One region of the Streptomyces sp. NPDC056883 genome, then DNA from elsewhere that is predicted to be linked to it. Evidence: riboswitches for the same ligand, from Rfam matches in the RefSeq annotation. Region 1 holds a riboswitch; the other holds the start of a gene.
The links. Region 1 has a riboswitch for S-adenosylmethionine ahead of ACFRU2_RS14535 (aminotransferase class V-fold PLP-dependent enzyme). Riboswitches for the same ligand answer to the same signal wherever they lie in the genome.

Region 1 (7,169 bases):
TGACCACCTCGCGCTCCTCGACCTTGGGCTCCCCGGCGAGGTCCAAGTGGATGTACTCCACGACCTTCGACGAACGGGTGACGTCGAAGCGCGTGAGGTTGCCGCACAGCGTGCAGCGCCACCGGGTGGTGTCGGTCGGCAGGGGAACCGTCATCAGGCCGCTCTCTCCTTCTATCGCTCACATGGCGCAAGCACGGCACCCTCCCGTGTCGTCACGGGTGGCGCGCGCGTGCGTGCGTAGCTCGTAACCCTACGGCCTGCCGCACCCGCTGGTGGGCCCGGCTGGGTCATGCTCGTTCGCATGATCGTAAGGTGGCAGGCCGTACGCGAGGCCGCCCGGGGCCCGGTGGTCACGCACGCGCTGATCGCCGGCTGCTGCGTGGTGTTCGTACTGAGCCCGGCGTCGGGGCTGAACCCGGTCTACGGGACGGGCGATCAGCTCCTGGCCACGGGCACGGCGTACTTCCGGCGCTGGGGCGTGGTCCCGGACGAGCTGTTCACCGGCTCGGGGCGGGCGGCGCTCACCCCCCTCACGGCGCTGTTCGTGCACGGGAGCTGGCTGCACCTGCTGGGCAACATGCTCTTCCTCTACGTCTTCGGGGCGATGACGGAGCGGCGCATGGGCCGGGCCTGGTTCCTCTGCTTCTACGTCTGTACGGGCTACCTGGCCCTGGCCGCGTACGCGGCGGCCTACGCCTCCTCGGACCAGACCCTGGTCGGGGCCTCCGGGGCGATCTCCGCGGTCCTGGGAGCCTTCCTGTACCTGTTCCCCAGGGCACGGGTGACGAGCCTGTTCCCGTTCCTGTTCTTCCTGCCGCTGCGCTTCCCGGCGTGGATCGTTCTGATGTTCTGGTTCGGCCTCCAGTGGCTGGCGGCGCACCGCGCGGCGAGCGGCCCCGGAGTCGCCTATCTGGCCCACGTGGTGGGCTTTTCGGTGGGCTTCCTCTACGCATGGGCCCGCTACCGGGGTGGGACTAGAGTGGGTCGACCAGTGACAGTAGGCGAGGGAGACAGCCAACCGTGATCACCGCACTCGTGCTCATCAAGACCAGCGTGGACCGGATCCCCGAGATCGCCGAGGCCATCGCCGCGCTGGACAGCGTCAGCGAGGTCTACTCGGTCACGGGCACCTACGACCTCATCGCGATGGTCCGCGTGTCCCGGCACGAGGACCTGGCCGACATCATTCCCGGCCGCATCAGCAAGATCCCGGGCGTGGAGGCGACGGACACGCACGTGGCGTTCCGCACGTACTCCCAGCACGACCTGGAAGCGGCCTTCGCGATCGGCCTCGACGCGTAGGGTCTGGCCGGCCGGGGAACGCCGGCAGGGCCCGGGCCACCGTTCCCGGGCTCCAGCCCGCACCGAGCCCGGGCGCGCCGATCCAGCCGTCCGGCGTTCGAGGACCAGGTCAGGGCGGAGCCCTGGGAACGGTGGAAGGGCGGGTAGGGGACAGCCCCCGCAGGGCAGCCGGCCCCCGCGGTCCCCATCCATGTGGCCGCGTACGCCCGTGCCCCGCGGCCGAGTCGTTCATCCAGTCGGATGGCGCACTTGCCCAGGAGCCTCGGCCGACGGACTCCAGTGGACGTCGCCGTCGCCCCGTACCCCTTGAACGGTTCGCAGTCGGCAGCGCAGACGAGGGCGTGAGCCTGCGCGGTGGGTTGGCGCTTCGCCCACCAGGGCGGGGACCGCCGGTATCGGGTCCCAGTAGGTCATGCCCCGCAGCCTGTCAGACGGCCGGGACGCAGCGGCCCTCTTCGGTGCGGTACTGCCACTTGGCGCCGTCCGTGACGAGCTCCTTGACGGCGCGGACGAAGCGGTCCACGTGCTCGTCGGGGGTGCCGGCTCCGAAGCTGACGCGGATCGCGTTCAGGGACCGCTCGCCCGGGGCCGCCTCGGGGGCTCCGCACTCGCCCTGGGCCTGCGGCTCGCTGCCGAGGAGGGTGCGGAGCAGCGGGTGGGCGCAGAACAGGCCGTCGCGGACGCCGATGCCGTACTCGGCGGAGAGCGCGGCGGCGAAGTGCGAGCTGTTCCAGCCGTCGACGACGAAGGAGATGACGCCCACGCGCGGGGCGTCGTCGCCGAAGAGGGACAGGATGCGGACCGCCGGGACCTCGGCGAGGCCTTCGCGAACCTTGGCGATGAGGTGCTGCTCGCGGGCGACGAGGTTCTCGAAGCCGGCCTCGTTCAGGGCCTTGCAGGCGGAGGCGATGGAGTAGACGCCGATGACGTTCGGGGAGCCGGCCTCGTGGCGGGCGGCGGTGGTGTGCCACTCGACGTCCACGCCGCCGTCCTCGCGGCGGGCGACCTTGCGGGAGGCACCGCCGCCGGCGAGGTACGGGTCCGCCTCCTGCAGCCAGTCCGCGCGGCCGGCGAGCACGCCCGAGCCGAAGGGCGCGTAGAGCTTGTGTCCCGAGAAGGCGACCCAGTCCACGTCGAGGTCCTGGACCGAGACGGGGTGGTGCGGGGCCAGCTGGGCGGCGTCCAGGACGATGCGGGCGCCGTGGGCGTGCGCGGCGGCGGCGAGCTCCTTGACGGGCCACAGCTCGCCGGTGACGTTGGAGGCTCCGGTGACGCAGACCAGCGCCGGGCCGTAGGGGTCACGGTCGGCCAGGGCCCGCTCCAGGGTGGCGACGGCCTCGTCCGGGGTGCGGGGGGCGTTGAGGTAGGTGACCTGAGCGTTCGTCCACGGGAGCAGCGAGGCGTGGTGCTCGGTCTCGAAGACGAAGACCTGGCAGTCGGCCGGGATCACGGCGGCGAGCAGGTTGAGGGAGTCGGTGGCGGACCGGGTGAAGATCACCTGGTCGGAGGGCCGGCAGTCGAGGAACTCGGCGACCGTGACCCGGCTCTGCTCGAACAGGTCGGTGGAGAGCTGCGAGAGGTAGCCGGCGCCGCGGTGGACGCTGCCGTAGTACGGGGCGTACGCGGCGACGTCGTCCCAGACCCGCTGCAGTGCCGGGGCGCTGGCCGCGTAGTCGAGGGCGGCGTAGGTGACCTCGCCGCCGGTGACGAGCGGGACGGTGACGTCACGGCCGAGGACCGGCAGCGGCTCGACACAGGCGGGGTCGACGGCGGCAGCAGCAGAGGTGGTGGCGGCGGCGTTCAGGGTTGCGGACATGGCTGTATCTCCCGGCAGGCAGGTCTGAATGGCTTCGGTGTGCCCGTACGCGGATACGGCGCTGCGGCCGTTCGGGGTACGGGAGTGCCCCGGAACGCGGATCGGCCTGCGTACGCAGATGTGCTGCGGGTACGCGGAAGTGACCCTGTTCCGAGGGGTGAAGAAGGGGCGGAGTCGCCCTATCGCATTCGCTTGCTCACGGAAAACGCTCCTCAGAAGACCAGGACCCCTGGTGTTCGAGGGATCCGCGCTTGCCGTAGACCTCACTGCCTACGACCTGGTCATCACCCGGGGCACCCCGCCACGGAAGGAGGGTTGCCGGACAGCAAGCCGGGGCCTAAACGCTGTCACTCGTGACCTGAGGAGCATCCTGCCACACGATCTTCCGAACGCAAGACCCCGGTCCACATGGCGGACCGGGGTCGTTGTCTGATCTTGGCCGGATCCCGTCGGATTAGGCGTTGCTCGCCGCCGCCCAGCGGGCCAGCGCGGCCCGGGCCGCGCCCGAGTCTACCGACTCCGCCGCCCGGACGACACCGGCGGCGAGCTGCTCCTCCAGGGTGCCCGTACCCGGGTCCAGCGCGACCAGGGCCGCCGCCGAGTTCAGGAGCACCGCGTCGCGGACCGGGCCGGTCTCGCCGGCCAGCAGGCGGCGGGCCACGTCCGCGTTGAACGAGGCGTCCGCGCCCGCCAGGGCGGAGACCGGAACCAGCGGGATGCCGATGTCGCGCGGGTCGAAGCCCTGCTCCCTGACCTCGCCGTCGCGGACCCACCAGACCCGGGAGGTCGCCGTGGTGGTGAGCTCGTCGAGCCCGTCGTCACCGCGGAAGACCAGGGCCGAGGAGCCCCGCTCCGCCAGGACGCCCGCGACGATCGGGGCCACCCGCGCGTCGGCCACGCCGGTGGCCTGCGCCCGGACCCGTGCCGGGTTGGTCAGCGGGCCGAGGAAGTTGAAGGTGGTCCGGATGCCGAGCTCGCGGCGGGCCGCCGCCACGTGCCGCAGCGCGGGGTGGAACTTGACCGCGAAGCAGAAGGTGATCCCGGCTTCCTCGGCCACCTCAACGACCCGTGCGGGGGTGAGGTCGAGGTTGACGCCCAGCTTCTCCAGGACGTCCGAGGAGCCGCTCGCGGAGGACGAGGCCCGGTTGCCGTGCTTGACGACCTTGGCGCCCGTACCGGCCACCACGATCGCCGACATCGTGGAGATGTTGACCGTCTTGGCCCCGTCGCCCCCGGTCCCGACGATGTCCACCGTCCGGCCCGGCACCTCGATGAGGTTGGCGTGTTCGTACATGGCGCGGACCAGGCCGTTGATCTCGGAGACGGTCTCTCCCTTGGCCCGCAGCGCGACCGCGAAGCCGGCGATCTGGGCGTCGGTGGCCTCCCCGCGCATGATCCGGTCCATGGCCCAGGCCGTGTCGTCGGCGTCGAGGTCACGGCCGGTCAGCAGGGCCTCCAGAACGCCCGGCCAGCCGCGGGCCGCCGCGCTGTCGCCGCCTGCCGGGGTCACCAGGTTCATGGTCCGCTCCTGCTGCTCATCGAGGATTCCACGTCGAATGGGAAGGGCTTCAGCCTATCCAGCCCCGGGGACGGCAAAGAGCCCCGTCCAGACACTGGACGGGGCTCTCGCCGTGGCGACACCAGGACTGACCGAAATCAGTCCCTCAAGCAGTCATGCGTGGTGCGTACTGCGTGAAGCGTGTGATGCGTGTGAAGCCGTGATGCGGGAGATCAGTGGTGGCCGTGGCCGCTCTGGATCTCCTTGTACTCCTCGACCGTGGGCTTCGGGATCTGGTTGTTCTCCGCGTAGTAGCCCTTGCTGAGCTTGACGCGGAGCTTCTCCAGCGGGTTCACCTTGCGCACGACACCGTTCTCGTCGACCGTGGGGCCGATCTCGGCGGGCTTGTACTGGTCGTACGAGGTGAGCGTGTGCAGCTTGCCCTGCGAGAGCGGCTCGTGGACCTCCACGAACTCACCGTGCGGCAGGCGCTTGATGATGCCGGTCTCTCGACCGTGCAGCACCTTGTCCCGGTCCCGGCGCTGGAGGCCGAGGCAGATCCGCTTGGTGATGATGAAGGCGATGACCGGGCCGACGAAGAACCCGATGCGCGCGAACCAGGTGATCGAGTTGATCGACAGGTGGAAGTACTGCGCGAACATGTCGTTTCCACCGGCGATCAGCAGGATGACGTACCACGTCAGCCATGCCACGCCGAAGCCCGTACGGGTCGGAGCGTTGCGCGGGCGGTCCAGGATGTGGTGCTCGCGCTTGTCCCCGGTGACCCAGGACTCGATGAACGGGTAGACCGCGATCACGACCAGCACCAGCGGGAAGATGACCAGCGGGATGAACACGCCCAGGACGAGGGTGTGGCCCCACAGGTTGATCTCCCAGCCGGGCATGGCACGGATCAGGCCCTCGGAGAAGCCCATGTACCAGTCGGGCTGCGCACCGGTGGACACGTGGTCCGGACGGTACGGGCCGAGCGCCCAGATCGGGTTGATCGAGGCGATGCCCGCGATCAGCGCGATGACGCCGAAGACCAGGAAGAAGAAGCCTCCGGCCTTGGCCATGTAGACCGGGAGCAGCGGCATGCCGACGACGTTCTTCTCGGTCTTGCCGGGGCCCGCGAACTGGGTGTGCTTGTGGTAGAAGACCAGGATCAGGTGGGCCACCAGCAGGCCCATCATGATGCCGGGCAGCAGCAGGATGTGGACCGAGTAGAACCGGGCCACGAACTCGCCGCCGGGGAACTCTCCGCCGAAGAGGAAGAACGACAGGTACGTGCCCACGATCGGCACGGAGAGCATGGCGCCCTCCATGAAGCGGACACCGGTGCCCGAGAGCAGGTCGTCCGGCAGGGAGTAACCGGTGAAACCGGTGAACATGCCGAGGACCAGCAGCAGGAAGCCGAAGACCCAGTTGACCTCGCGCGGCTTGCGGAAGGCGCCGGTGAAGAAGACGCGCATCATGTGCACGAGCATCGCGGCGATGAAGATCAGCGCCGACCAGTGGTGGATCTGCCGGATGAGCAGACCGCCACGGACGTCGAAGCTGATTTCCAGGGTCGACTTGAAGGCCTCCGACATCGCCACACCCTGCATGGGGATGTAGGAACCGTCGTAGTGCACTTCGTTCATGCTCGGGTGGAAGAACAGCGTCAGGTACACACCCGTGAGGATGAGGATGATGAAGCTGTAGAGGCAGATCTCGCCCAGCATGAAGGACCAGTGGTCCGGGAAGATCTTGCGCATGTTGGCCTTGGCGAGGCTGTAGATGCCCAGCCGGCCGTCGGCCCAGTCGGCTACGCGCTCGCCGGCCGGAGCCTTGCGCTCTTTGGTGTCAGTGGCAGTGCTCATCCGCGCTCCCAGAAAGAGGGACCGACGGGCTCTTCGAAGTCGCCGAGCGCCTCGAGGAAACCTTCGTCATTGACGCCGATCCGCAGCTGCGGGAGCGCGTGACCAGCCGGGCCGAAGATGACTCGGGCGCCGTCGGAGAGGTCGAAGGTGGACTGGTGGCACGGGCAGAGCACGTGGTGCGACTGCTGCTCGTACAGGCTGATCGGGCAGCCGACGTGGGTGCAGATCTTGGAGTAGGCCACGATCCCGTCGTGGGACCACTCCAGTTCCTTCTTGTCCTTGATGTTCTCCGGCTGGATGCGGACGATCATCAGGGCGGCCTTGGCGATCTGCGTCTGGAAGTCGTGCGCGTCCTCCTCCAGGCCTTCCGGCATGGCGAAGGTCAGCGAACCGACGCCGATGTCCTCCGGGCGGAGCGGCTCCATCGTGTTCTGGTTGATGAGCATCTTGCCCTTCGCCCAGATGGTCTTGCGCAGCTTGTCCTCGGGCAGCGGGCCCAGGTCGCGCAGGATCACGACGGCGGAGAGCGGCAGCAGGGCCAGCGCACCGAGCATCGTGTTGCGGATCAGCGGGCGGCGGCCGATGGCCGACTCGCGCGCGCCGTCCGCGAAGTCCTGCATGACCTGCGCCTTGACCTCGGGCGGGGCCGCGATCTCGTGGCGCTCGGCGGCGACCTCCACGTCGGACATCA
Region 2 (7,169 bases), on a different contig from region 1:
CACGTAGACGTTGACGAAGCGGCGCAGCTTGCCCTGGTCGTCCAGGACGCGCGCGGCGATGCCGGGGTGGCTGGCCTCCAGGGACTGGATGACCTCTTCGAGGGTCGCGCCCTCGGCGGAGACCTCGGCCTGGCCGCCGGTGTAGGTGCGCAGGATGGTGGGGATGCGGACGTTGACGCTCATGGCGCTACTGCCTTTCCGGTGTGCAGGGAGAGAGATCAGGCCAGGTTGGCGGCGCGGAACGCGTCCAGGCTGGGCCGGATGGTGGCGGTCTGGCCACCACCTTCGGCCACCGCCTCCAGGGTCTTGAGGCCGTCACCGGTGTTCAGGATCACGGTGGTCAGCGTGGGGTCGAGGTGCCCGTCCTCGATGAGCTTCTTCGTCACGCCGACGGTCACGCCGCCCGCGGTCTCGGCGAAGATGCCCTCGGTCTGGGCGAGGATCTTGATGGCCTCGACGACCTGCTCGTCGTTGACGTCCTCGACGAAGCCGCCGGTGCGGCGCGCGATGTCCAGGACGTACGGGCCGTCCGCCGGGTTGCCGATGGCCAGCGACTTGGCGATGGTGTTCGGCTTCTGCGGGCGGACCACCTCGTGACCGGCCTTGAAGGCGGTCGAGACGGGCGAGCAGCCCTCGGCCTGGGCGCCGAAGATCTTGTACGGCTTGTCCTCGACGAGGCCGAGCTTGATCAGCTCCTGCAGACCCTTGTCGATCTTCGTGAGCTGCGAGCCGGACGCGATCGGGATGACGATCTGGTCGGGCAGCTGCCAGCCGAGCTGCTCGCAGATCTCGTACGCCAGGGTCTTGGAACCCTCGCCGTAGTACGGGCGCAGGTTGACGTTGACGAAGCCCCAGCCCTCGCCCAGCGGGTCGCCGATGAGCTCGGAGCAGAAGCGGTTGACGTCGTCGTAGTTGCCCTCGATGCCGACCAGGTCGCCACCGTAGACACCGGCCATGACGACCTTGCCCTGCTCCAGGTCGTGCGGGATGAACACGCAGGAGCGGAAGCCGGCGCGGGCGGCCGCGGCGCCGACGGCGCCGGCCAGGTTGCCGGTGGAGGAGCAGGAGAGGGTGGTGAAGCCGAAGGCGCGGGCGGCCTCGACGGCGATGGCCACGACGCGGTCCTTGAAGGAGTGCGTCGGGTTGCCGGAGTCGTCCTTGACGTACAGCTTGCCGGTGACGCCGAACTCCTTGGCCAGGTTGGCCGCGTCCACGAGCTTGGTGAAGCCGGGGTTCAGGCTCGGCTTGGAGGCCACGTCCGCCGGGACGGGCAGCAGCGGCGCGTAGCGCCAGATGTTGTTCGGGCCGGCCTCGATGGCGGCGCGCAGGGCTTCCGGGTCGCCCAGGGGCAGCTCGTAGGCGACTTCGAGCGGTCCGAAGCACTCGGCGCAGGCGAAGATCGGGCCGAGCTCGAAGCGGGTACCGCACTCACGACAGGAAAGGCCGGTGGCGGGACCGAGATCGACAGAGGTGCCGGCTGTGCTGGTTTCAACGACAGCGGTTTCGACGGTTTCGGCAGAGGTTGCGACAGACTGTGCAGCCATGATGGCGAGGCCCTTTCTCCTCATCTTCCCCATGGCGCACTTCGCCATGAGACGGAATTGGCACCTTCCCTAGCCGGGGACCTCGCTGGCGGCGCTGGAATGCGCGATCGCGAGAACCGACTGGAGGGTTGCCGGGGCTTCAACGGGCCGTGTCCCTCTGCCCCTCTGGATGAGCGGTATGGCACCGGCACACGCGCTCTGTGGCGCGCCGGTGCGTTTGTACGCGGGCCCCCCGGCATGCGGTGGACCATCGCGTTGTTCAAGACTGTAACCGAAGGCCCGGGTGGTTGAGACAGCCGTCCGAACCGCGAGATGGATCACATTTCGGGCCAAACCAGTGAACGACCAGTGAAGAACCAGGGAGTGCTGAAGGTGCTGGAAGAGGTGGAGCGCTGGTTGGCAGACCGCTCCTGGTCCGCCGCCGACCGACCGCTCGGCCAGCTGCTTTCCGCCAAGCGGGCAGCGGGGACCACGGTGAGCGTGGTGTTGCCGGCGCTGAACGAGGAGGCGACGGTCGGCCGGATCGTCGAGGTGATCCGGCGCGATCTGATCGAGGGCCTGCCGGTGCCCCTGGTCGACGAACTAGTCGTAATCGACTCGGGCTCCACCGACCGCACCGCGGAGGTCGCGGCCAAGGCCGGGGCCCGGGTGGTGCACCGCGACGAGGTCCTGCCGCGGATCCCGGCGGTGCCCGGCAAGGGCGAGGTGCTGTGGCGCTCGCTGCTGGCCACCACCGGTGACATCGTCTGCTTCGTGGACGCCGACCTGCGCGATTTCTCGGCCACCTTCGTCTCGGGGATCGTCGGCCCGCTGCTGACCGATCCCGACGTGCGGTTCGTCAAGGCGATGTACGACCGGCCGCTCGGCGCCGAATTCAGCGACCCGACCGGTCTCCCCTCCACCAAGGCCCACGGCCAGGGCGGCCGGGTCACGGAGCTGGTGGCCCGCCCCCTGCTCAACCTCCACTGGCCGCAGCTGGCCGGCTTCGTCCAGCCGCTCGGCGGCGAGTACGCCGTCCGCCGCGAGCTGCTGGAACGGCTGCCGTTCCCCGTCGGCTACGGGGTCGAGCTGGGCCTGCTGGTGGACGCCCTGCACACGGCCGGGCTGGACGCGCTGGCCCAGGTGGACGTGGGCGTACGGCTGCACCGGCACCAGGACGGGCAGGCCCTGGGCCGGATGGCCGCCGCGATCTACCGCACGGCCCAGGTGCGGCTCTCGCGCGGGCACCTCGTACGCCCCGAGCTGACGCAGTTCGAGCGCGGCCCGGAGGGCTTCGTACCGCACACCTACGCCGTGGACACCGAGGAGCGGCCGCCGATGCGGGACATCGAGGAGTACGCGCACCGTCGCGTGGCGTAGCCGAGAATTATGTCCCTTTAGGTCTAATTTCCCTTTCATGGGGTTTATACGTTTCAGACATGTATGGGGAACCGCCCTCGCGGCGGCCGGCGGCGCCGCCCTGCTGATCGGCTCGCTGAGCGGGCCCGCATCCGCGGAGGTGGTCTCCCCCTTCGAGAAGCGGTACGACGAGGCGCTCTACGGGGACTTCGTCACGCTCGGCAACACGGTGATGGACTGCCCCCAGACACCACCCGCCGAGGCCGCCGAGTGCGCCGAGGTCCAGCGGGGCGGGGGCACGAAGAACAACAACGACTTCGTCGCCCGCCCGGTCGACGCCGCCGGACTCGGAACCGGCACCAACACGGGCGCCTCCAGCAGCGCCCGGCTCACCGTGCCCCCGGGCGCGGAAGTGGCGTACGCGCGGCTCTTCTGGGGCGGCAACAACGGCACGTACAAGCTCGGCTCCCACCTCATCAAGCGGTGCGACGTCTCCGGCGCGGACGCGGTTCCCGCGCCCGGCGATCCGCTGACCACCCGCCCCGTCCTCAAGGTCGGCACGGGCGCCGACCGCCCGGTGACCCTGTCCGACATGGTCGAGGACCCGGCGCAGACGGGCGGCCCGCACTACTACACGGGCGAGTCCGACGTCACCGCCGCCTTCGCCGACGTGACCACCGGCTCCCCGGTGACCGTCGCCGTCGGCAACATCTGGGCCCCACAGGGGCGCGGCTGCGTCGCCGGCTGGTCCCTGACGGTCGTGTACGCGTACCCCGGCCCGAACGAGCACGCGCCCGAGCGGCGCAACGTCTACGTCTACGGCGGCCACGTGCTCCAGCGCTCGGCCGACCCCGACACCACGGTCAAGGTCAAGGGCTTCTACCGCACCGGCGACGGCCCGGTCCGGGCCAGCGCGACGGCGTACGAAGGCGACTGGAACACCAAGGGCGACCAGTTCCGCGTGAACGGCGCGAACATCACCAACCCCGTGAACGGGGCGACCGACAACTTCTTCACCAGCTCGGCCGACGGCTCGCTGGAACCGCAGCACGTCAACAACCTCAGCATCGACGCGAAGTCCTTCGCCGTCCCGGCGACGGCGCTGCCGGCCGGCGCCACCTCCGCCGACCTGACGTTCCGCACGCGCGGGGACACGTACGTCATCTCGCAGTTCGCGCTGGCCGTGCCGGTGCCGGACCTGGAGGTGAAGAAGACGGCCTCGCCCGCGAAGTCGGTCGCGCCCGGTGACACGGTGACCTACACGATCACCGCGAAGAACATCAGCAGCCTGGATTACCCGAACGCCAAGCTGACGGACGACCTGACGGAGCTGCTGGACGACGCGGCCTTCGACGGGGTGGTGACCGCGGACCTCGGTACGGCCTCGTACACGGCGCCGAAGCTGTCCTGGACGGGCGACGTCCCGCAGGGGAAGACGGCGACGATCACCTACAAGGTGAAGGTCAACGACCCCCTGACCGGCGACGGCAAGCTGACGAACCACGTGGTCGCGGAGAGCGGCCGCACGAACTGCGAGAACGGCTCGAAGGACCCGGCGTGCGCACCGGCCCCGCCGGTGATCACACCCCCGGACCCGTCGCCGTCCCCGTCGACTTCGGCGTCGCCGTCCCCGTCCCCGTCTACTTCGGCGTCCACGTCCCCGTCACCCTCGCCGAGCACCTCGGCGTCCCCGTCGCCGTCGACCTCGGCGTCCCCGTCCCCGTCGGCATCCGCGTCGGCGACTCCTTCCTCATCCCCCTCGCCCACCGTCCCGTCGCCCACGCCGTCCACCACACAGCAGCCGCGACCGCTGCCGGTGCCTCCTGTGGACCCCGTGGACCCGGCGGACCCGGGAAACGACTCTCCGGGCTCCCCGGGCTCTCCGGGCTCTCCGGGCGGGAACCTGGCCACCACCGGCTCTGACGGCCGGCAGCTGTGGCTGATGGGCACGGCGGCCGCCACGCTCACGGCACTCGGCGGTGTGGTCTTCCTCTCGGTCCGGCGGACGCGCAGGCGCTGACGTTTGACCGGAGGCGAGGCGGGCTAGGTTCGCCGCATGGCTTCCCAGGTGCTCGTCGCCGCGAATCGCGGCCCCCTCTCCTACGCCCTCGCCGCGGACGGCACGCTCAGTGCCCGCCGCGGCGGGGGCGGCCTCGTCTCCGGCCTCTCCACCGCCCTCGCCGAGCAGCCCGGGGCGCTGTGGATCTGCGCGGCGCTGTCGGACGCGGACCGGGAGGCGGTACGGCGGGGGGTCTCCGAGCCGGGCGTACGGATGCTGCCGATCGACCCGGAGGTCTACGACGGCGCGTACAACGGCATCGCGAACTCGGTGCTGTGGTTCCTCCACCACCACCTGTACGAGATCCCGCGCGAGCCGGTCTTCGACGCGGAGTTCCGGCGGCGCTGGGCTTCGTACGTCACGTACAACGAGGCCTTCGCGGCGGCGTGCGCCGAGGAGGCGGCCGAGGGGGCGGCGGTCCTGATCCAGGACTACCACCTGGCCCTGGCCCCCGGGATGCTCCGCGAACTCCGTCCCGACCTGCGGATCGGCCACTTCACGCACACGCCGTGGGCCTCGCCGGACTACCTGCGCATGCTCCCGGAGGACATCCGGAAACAGCTGGTGTGGGGGATGCTCGGGGCGGACCGCCTCGGCTTCCACACGTGGGAGTGGGCGTTCAACTTCAACAGCGCGGCGAACTTCGACGACCTGGACGGTATCGCGCAGGCGCACTACCCGGCCGGGAACCCGGAGCGCGGGGTGTGGCACCGCAAGGCGGCCGATACTCCGAGCGGGCTCGGGGAGCGCCGGTTCACCGACGTGAAGGCGTACCCCCTCGGCGTGGACGCGGACGAGCTGCGCGCGCTCGCGCACCGGCCGGAGGTCGACGACAAGCTGGCGGCGCTGCGGGCGGAGATCGGCGACCTGAAGACGATCGTCCGCGTCGACCGCACGGAACTGTCGAAGAACATCCTGCGGGGACTCCTCGCCTACCGGGAGCTGCTCACGGTCCACCCCGAATGGCGGGAACGGGTGGTCCACCTGGCCTCCGCCTACCCCTCCCGGCAGGACCTGACCGTCTACCGGGAGTACACGGAGTCGGTGCGGGAGCTGGCGGCGGCGATCAACGCGGAGTTCGGCACGGCCGACTGGCAGCCGGTGCTCGTCTCCGTCGAGGACGACTTCGCGCGGTCGCTGGCGGCGTACCGGCTGGCGGACGTGGCGCTGGTCAATCCCGTGCGGGACGGCATGAACCTCGTCGCGAAGGAGATCCCGGTGGTCTCGGAGGCGGGGTGCGTGCTGGTGCTGTCCACCGGGGCGGGGGCGTACGAGGAGCTCCGCGCGGACGCGCTGACGGTGAACCCGTACGACGTGACGGCCACGGCGGAGGCGTTGCACGCCGCGCTCACCATGCCGGCGGCGGAGCGGGCGGACCGCACGAAGCGGCTCGCGGCGGCCGCCACGGCCCTCCCCCCGACCCAGTGGCTCACATCCCAACTGGACGCCCTCCGCACCTGACCACACCGCTGTCGCCGCTGCGCGGGGCTAAGTCCCCTACCCGCCCTTCCACCGTTCCCCGGGCGCTGCCCGGACCCCGGAAAGCCCCTGGGCTCCGCCCCAGACCCCGCGCCTCAAACGCCGGCGAGGCTGGATGTGGCCGGCCTCGGCTTGCACGTGCCGTGCGCTGGATTGCCCGCAGGGCAATTCCAGCCCCTCCGGCGTTTGAGGAGCGGGGGTGCGGGGGCTGGCCCCCGCGAACGGGTCCGGGCAGCGCCCGGGGAACGGGCGAAGGGCGGGTAGGGGACCTCGCCCCGCAGGGCCGACCCAGCCGCACCCGCCCACCGGCCCCCGCGCCGGGGCGGCAGGGGCGGCAGCCCCGACCGGCCACCGCCGGACGGAGTCCGGCGCATCAAAGAGGGGAAGGCTTGCGCAGCGCCGCTGCCAGTGTGGACAGGAAGGTGACGACCTGGGACGGGCCGGACAGGGTCAGGTCCGCGCGGGCGGCGAGTTCCGGGACCTCCGCCGAGCCGCTGCACAGCAGCACCCCCGGCATGCCCCCGGCCCGCAGCTTCTCCACCGCCGAGTACGCCGCGAGGTCCCCCAGGTCGTCCCCGGCGTAGAGCACGGCCTCCGCACCCACCTCCGCGAGGTACTCCGTGAGGGCGACGCCCTTGTCCATCCCGGGCGGCCGCAGCTCCAGTACGGCCCGCCCCGGTTCGACCATGAGGCCGTGCCGGGCCGCAAGCCCCGCCAGGGGCTCGCGCAGGGCCGCGAAGGCCGCTTCC

Region 2: another riboswitch for S-adenosylmethionine. It lies ahead of thrC (threonine synthase); the one in region 1 lies ahead of ACFRU2_RS14535 (aminotransferase class V-fold PLP-dependent enzyme).

What each region holds. Positions count from the first base shown of each region.
Region 1 covers NZ_JBHUBS010000004.1:581,675-588,843, reverse strand. The annotation lists gene ACFRU2_RS14550 (hypothetical protein) at 1-154, opposite strand, end outside; gene ACFRU2_RS14545 (rhomboid family intramembrane serine protease) at 302-1,024, shown strand; gene ACFRU2_RS14540 (Lrp/AsnC family transcriptional regulator) at 1,021-1,302, shown strand; gene ACFRU2_RS14535 (aminotransferase class V-fold PLP-dependent enzyme) at 1,730-3,118, opposite strand; SAM riboswitch class IV at 3,361-3,477, opposite strand; gene trpD (anthranilate phosphoribosyltransferase) at 3,573-4,637, opposite strand; gene ACFRU2_RS14525 (cytochrome bc complex cytochrome b subunit) at 4,850-6,478, opposite strand; gene ACFRU2_RS14520 (Rieske 2Fe-2S domain-containing protein) at 6,475-7,169, opposite strand, start outside.
Region 2 covers NZ_JBHUBS010000021.1:32,670-39,838, forward strand. The annotation lists gene ACFRU2_RS35035 (ubiquitin-like small modifier protein 1) at 1-183, opposite strand, end outside; gene thrC (threonine synthase) at 219-1,568, opposite strand; SAM riboswitch class I at 1,562-1,720, opposite strand; gene ACFRU2_RS35045 (glucosyl-3-phosphoglycerate synthase) at 1,917-2,903, shown strand; gene ACFRU2_RS35050 (isopeptide-forming domain-containing fimbrial protein) at 2,941-4,902, shown strand; gene ACFRU2_RS35055 (trehalose-6-phosphate synthase) at 4,939-6,402, shown strand; gene otsB (trehalose-phosphatase) at 6,794-7,169, opposite strand, start outside.